Linked DNA regions of Prochlorococcus marinus XMU1406. Each later gene encodes a partner of the first gene's protein in a complex. Links are inferred from orthologs where the notes say so. Each region holds a gene or a part of one and is shown on either strand. Other genes may lie near its edges.

Region 1 (3,075 bases):
ACAGTGTTGTATAAATTAAATTCCTTGATCAAACATAAATCTACATTTACAATATTTTTTTTTATAAATTTTGCAAGAGAAATAGAGGATCCTTCAATAACAAGATCAATATCTACAGGTTTAGAAAACGATTTTTTGTGGAATTTACTAATTAATAAATCTCTTAAATAACCGCCAACAAAAGCTACTTTAGTATTGTTATTAGATTCTATGTATTTAGCAATTAGGTTATATAGATTAAATGGAGTTTTGATTAATTCCCCTTGGATGTAATCAGAGATATCGTTCATGAGTTTTAACTTACATAACGAATTGGAGCTAATCTGGGATCTAGAATTTTACTTCCTTTATCACCAAATTTTACTGCTAAAGATATTTTTTCTCCACTCCCAAAAATATGTATGATTTCACCTTTCCCAAACTTTGAGTGAATTAGCATATCTCCAACTATCCAGCTTTTCCCTTTACTGGGACCTGAATATAATTTCCTTACTGCATTTATTGGTTTGTTAACAAATTCATTTGGATTGTTTCGATCAACTCTAGTTAAACGATCAAGATGCCAATCTCTTCTAATTGAAGCACCACCAGTTTGTGGTAATTCGCCATCCATTAAATCTTCAGGTATTTCGGAAAGAAATATTGAAGGAATTGTTGCTTCACGCATGCCACCCCATAATCTTCTTTCTCTGGCATGACTTAAGAAAACTCTTTCTTTAGCTCTAGTAATACCTACATAGCATAATCTTCTTTCCTCTTCAAGAAGTGAGGGAGTATCTATTGATCTATGGCTAGGGAAGAGACCTTGTTCTAGCCCAGTGATAAAAACATTTTGAAATTCTAAACCTTTACTATTATGCAGAGTCATGAGAGTTACAGAGTTAGGATTATTTTTCTTCGTATCATTATCAGTTGTTAAGGCTGCTGTAGAGAGAAATCCCTCTACATCTCCACTTTCTGTTTCTTCTTCATATTGAGTAGCTGCATTAATTAGTTCTTGTAAATTATTTCTTCTATCTTCAGATTCTTCAGTCCCACTAGAGAGCAAGTCACTTAAGTAACCACTTTTTTCTAATATAAGTTGTAGTAGTTGAGCGGGACCTGAATTTTCTAGGTAACACAGTAGATCATTCATAATTTCAGTAAATTTATTAATTCCTTTTGATGATCGCCCTATTGTTTCTTCAAGACTTTGCTTATCATTAAGAACCTCCCATAATGGGATATTTAACCTATTAGATAGTTCATTAAGTTTTTGAATAGTAGTCTTACCAATCCCTCTTCTAGGAACATTTATGATTCGTAAAAGACTAACGTTATCTGAAGAATTAACCAGAACTTTCAAATATGCTATCGCATCTTTAATTTCTCTTCTATCATAAAAACGCAATCCTCCAAAAATTGTATAAGGAATGCGCCACCTTACAAGAGATTCTTCTAATACTCTAGACTGAGCTCTGGTTCGATATAAAATTGCAAAATTTTTCCAAATTGGGTTTTGATTATAGTTATTGAGTGATTTTATTTTATTGGTAATTGCTTCTGCCTCGGAAATTTCATCATCACAGCTAAGTAACGTTAAAAGTTCCCCTTTTTCTTTAGTAGCCTTTAAAACTTTGTCAATTCTTTCAGAGTTGTTTTCAATTAGTGAGTTTGCAGCATCAAGGATATTGGAAGATGACCTATAATTTTCTTCTAATTTAATTAAAGATGATTTTGTATCATCATTGATTGAAGTTTTAAAATCTTCTTGAAAACCAATTAAAATTCTGAAGTCAGCAGCTCTGAAACTATAAATACTTTGATCAGCATCCCCAACTACAAAAATTGACCGATCTTCCCAATTGAAGAATTTTTTTGGTTCAGTATTTCCAGTCGTAATTAATTTTATAAGTTCATATTGTGTTCTATTTGTATCTTGATATTCGTCAACTAAAATATGTTTAAATCTTTTGTGCCAGTAATCTCTGACTATATCATTTTGCCTCAATAAGAAAACAGGCAAAAGTAGAAGATCATCAAAGTCTAAAGAATTATTTTTTGAGAGCGAAATCCTATATCTCTTGTAGGCTTCTGCAACTGTTTTATCAAAATTATTATCTGCTTTTTCTAAAAGATCATTAGAAGTTAAGCATTGATTTTTAGCATTACTTATTAATCTTTTAATCTTTTTGGGATCATATCTTTTTGGGTCAAGATTCATATCTTGACTGATAATTTCTTTTACTAATGTTTGAGAATCTGTTTCATCATAAATTGAAAATTGTCTTGTCCATTTTAGGCCTTCTGGATCAGTATATTTTTCAATATCGTATCTCAAAAGTCTTGAAAATAAGGAATGGAAAGTCCCGATCCAAAGGTTCTGAAGCCTCTCTTGGTGAACGTTTGTTCTTAATTGATTTTGATCAATTTCTTTGAGAGTTGTCCAAGGCTGACCAAATTGATTAAAAGCTAATTCTTGGGCTAGAAGAACCTCTAATCTTGCTTTCATTTCTTTAGCAGCTTTGTTAGTGAAAGTGACTGCGAGAATGTTATAGGGATCTATAGAATTACCCTCAATAAGGTTTGCAATTCTGTGAGTAAGAGCCTTAGTTTTTCCGCTACCTGCACCTGCTACAACTAATAGTGGTCCATAAACATGTTTTACTGCTTGAAGTTGTTGATTGTTTAGGGACTTAAAAAGAAAATTGTTGGTTTGAGGCACTTTTGGAAGGGTTTTTCAAAAATCAGACTTTACTATGAGATTCAGATTCCGTTTCTAGATCTTCTAACGCTTTTTTTAAATTTATAAGTTCATTATTGTTATTAATTATTTCTTCAAATTTATTTTGAGGCATCTTTAATTTCATACTTCTGTCTAGAATTTCTTTTTCCAATCTCTTTTTATATGAGGAAATAAGTTTCTTTGATAATTTTAAATCCTGTTGATCCAAAACTTTATAAAAAATGTAATTTTATACTAGCGGAAAAAAAATTTTTATTTGAATTATTTCAACTATCACTTTGGAATGAAGTTATTAATTAAGAAGCGTTGCGTTAAGTTTGAAATTGTATTGTTTTTACTAGCTTTGTATT
Region 2 (2,893 bases), on another replicon or contig:
CTGAAGTAAGAGGAATTGCATTAGATAAAAACCAAGTTCAAGTAAGTTTTCGTAAACTGCCTGATCGTCCAGGTGTAGCAGCATCGATATGTTTAGCATTAGCTGAAAATAATTTAGTTTTCGATACGATCGTGCAGTCTGAAAGATTTTCCTCTTTAAAAACTAAGGATATTAGCCTTACAATGAATAAGCAAGATAGAGAAAAAGCTAACTTAGTTTTTGAGGCCTTAACAAAAAAATTACCCGGATCATACATTGAAGATGGCCCTGCTATAGCCAAGGTAAGCACAGTAGGAGCGGGAATGGCATTTAAGGTTGGAACGGCTGGAAAAATATTTAGAGCATTGGCTGACCAAAATATCAATATTGAAATGATTGCCACTAGTGAAATTAGGACTTCATGTATTGTCTTAGAAAAAGATTGTGACAAAGCAGTTAATGCTATTCATAATTATTTCGAATTAGAAAAATAAGTTCTTTTTAATTATTTCTTGCCAATTTTTGTCTTAATTTTTTGATTCTATCCCTGAAATTTGCTGCTTCTTCAAAATTTAACTCTTTTGCAGCATCTTTCATTTTAATTTCTAACTTTTCTATTAAGTCAGGCAATTCTTCGAGCAAGCATTGATTATCACTGGAATTGAGAATTGCGTCAGTTTTGTTATTAACTATATTTATTAAATCTTTAGATAAACCACCAGCATCTAATTTTCTGGAAAGTTCTAGAAAAGATAATATTGAATTTTCTATTTTTTTGCCTGCAGGTTGTGGAGTAATACCATTGACTTGGTTATATTTATTTTGAATAGTTCTTCTTCTTTCAGTTTCAGATATTGCTCTTTTCATTGAATCTGTGAAGTTATCTGCATAAAGCAAGGCAACACCTTCTACGTGTCTTGCAGCTCTTCCTATTGTTTGAATCAAGGACCTTTCTGCCCTAAGAAAACCTTCTTTATCAGCATCTAGAATAGCGACTAAGGATACTTCAGGAAGATCTAGTCCCTCCCTCAATAAATTAACTCCTACCAAAACATCATATTCGCCTATTCTAAGGTCTTGAATAATTTCAATTCTTTCAATTGAATGGATTTCGGAATGCAAATATCTAACTCTTACTTTATTTTCAGATAAAAAATCAGTTAGATCTTCAGCCATTCTCTTAGTAAGTGTTGTCACCAAGACTCTTTGATTCTTTTCAGCTCTAATTCTTATTTCAGATAACAAATCTTCTATTTGGCCCTCACTAGGTCTTACATCAATTACAGGATCTAATACCCCAGTTGGTCTTATAACTTGCTCAATAAATTCACCATCACATTGATCTAATTCCCATTGACCGGGAGTTGCACTTATAAACAATGTCTGTTTTGATTTTTCCCAAAACTCTTCACATTTTAAAGGTCTATTATCTGCAGCACTTGGCAATCTAAAACCATGATCTATTAAAACTTTTTTTCTAGATTGATCACCGTTGTACATCGCATGAAGTTGAGGACATGTGACATGACTTTCATCAACTACCAATAACCAATCTTTGGGAAAGTAATCTATTAAGCATTCTGGCGGTGAACCTTCCTCCCTGCCTGATAAATGACGAGCATAATTTTCAACTCCATTACAATAACCAACCTCTTTAAGCATTTCTAAATCATATTTTGTGCGTTGTTCTAGGCGTTGAGCCTCTAATAATTTTCCTTCGTATGTAAATTTATCGACTTGAGTTTTTAATTCACTTCTAATTGCACTGATTGCACTCTCAAGTCTTTCTTTTGGAGTCACAAAATGCTTTGCTGGATAAACGCTAACTTGTTCCAAACTTTCAAGTATTTCTCCTGTAGTAGGGTCAACATATCTAATAGCTTCGACTTCATCACCAAATAATTCGATTCTTATTAATCTATCTTCATAAGCTGGACCGATTTCTAAAACATCACCTTTAATTCTGAATCTACCTCTAGTAATTTCAATATCATTTCTAGTATATTGATTTTCAACAAGAGACCTCAAAGAGGAACGTAGATTTATTGATTTTCCCACTTCAAATTTAACTGCAGCTTTTAAATACTCACTCGGTATACCAAGACCATAAATACAACTTATTGAGGCTACAACAATTACATCTTTTCTTTCAAATAATGAGCGTGTTGCAGAATGCCTAAGCATATCTATTTCTTCATTAATTGAAGCCGTTTTAGCTATATAAGTATCACTTACAGGTACATAAGCTTCAGGTTGATAATAATCGTAGTAAGAAATGAAGTACTCAACAGCATTTTTTGGAAAAAATTGCCTTAATTCATTACATAGTTGTGCAGCTAACGTTTTGTTATGAGCTAATACAAGTGCTGGTCTTCCTGTTTGTTGAATTACATTCGCAATGGTAAATGTTTTACCAGTTCCAGTAGCTCCTAAAAGAGTCTGAAACTCTTTACCAGTATTAACGCCTTTAACTAATTTTTTAATAGCTTCTGGTTGATCTCCATTTGGTTCGTAAGGAGCTTGAAGCTTATAGTTGTTCATCAAGCTGGTAGCTAAAGGATATTTCTATACTAAGAAATTTTTTCTCCAATTATTGAATTTTTCAAAGATTCTTTTAAGCCCCTAACAACCGCAATCATTGATATTAAATCATCTAATTTATTAACTACAGATCCAACGCCAACTGCTGAGGCTCCAGAGGATATTGCTAGTGGACAAGTTACTTGGCTTAATCCAGAGGCACTCATGATTGGTAAATTCAGAGATTGTTTTTTAAATTCTTGATGAATAGCATAGGTAGCTGCAAGAGTTGGTACTGATTTTTCAAAAAAGCCTTGAATTCCTGGAGAGTAAGGTATAGAACTGGTGCCACCTTCTGTTTGAATAATATCAACACCTTCTTCCACTAGCTTTA

What was found. The genes of interacting proteins can lie anywhere in the genome.
Region 2: the proteins of HA149_RS01605 (region 1) and uvrB are in contact, whole or in part, in a crystal structure (PDB 7EGT), measured with the Thermus thermophilus proteins. The link is inferred for Prochlorococcus marinus XMU1406 from one-to-one orthologs. Residues at the interface, in WP_096412145.1 of Thermus thermophilus: His654, Arg656, Phe657, Gln666, Asp668, Glu669, Lys680, Arg681, Leu682, Ser683, Lys685, Tyr686, Ala687; in WP_096411307.1 of Thermus thermophilus: Glu23, Leu25, Arg26, Asp27, Gly28, Glu29, Arg30, Phe31, Arg55, Glu326, Asp327, Phe328, Glu379, Ser382, Gln383, His398, Gly400, Arg401.

The regions. Positions count from the first base shown.
Region 1 is NZ_JAAORG010000001.1:295,432-298,506, forward strand. It holds HA149_RS01605 (UvrD-helicase domain-containing protein), read right to left. Parts: upstream 2,705-3,075; coding sequence 296-2,704; downstream 1-295. Other genes in the region: HA149_RS01600 (CCA tRNA nucleotidyltransferase), read right to left, coding at 1-290; HA149_RS01610 (hypothetical protein), read right to left, coding at 2,727-2,933. UniProt on the Escherichia coli protein: A helicase with DNA-dependent ATPase activity. Unwinds DNA duplexes with 3'-5' polarity. Translocates on single-stranded DNA with 3'-5' polarity. Initiates unwinding more efficiently from a nicked substrate than double-stranded DNA.
Region 2 is NZ_JAAORG010000003.1:500,549-503,441, forward strand. It holds uvrB (excinuclease ABC subunit UvrB), read right to left. Parts: upstream 2,521-2,893; coding sequence 481-2,520; downstream 1-480. Other genes in the region: HA149_RS09160 (aspartate kinase), read left to right, coding at 1-473; HA149_RS09170 (DUF561 domain-containing protein), read right to left, coding at 2,550-2,893. UniProt on the Escherichia coli protein: The UvrABC repair system catalyzes the recognition and processing of DNA lesions. A damage recognition complex composed of 2 UvrA and 2 UvrB subunits scans DNA for abnormalities.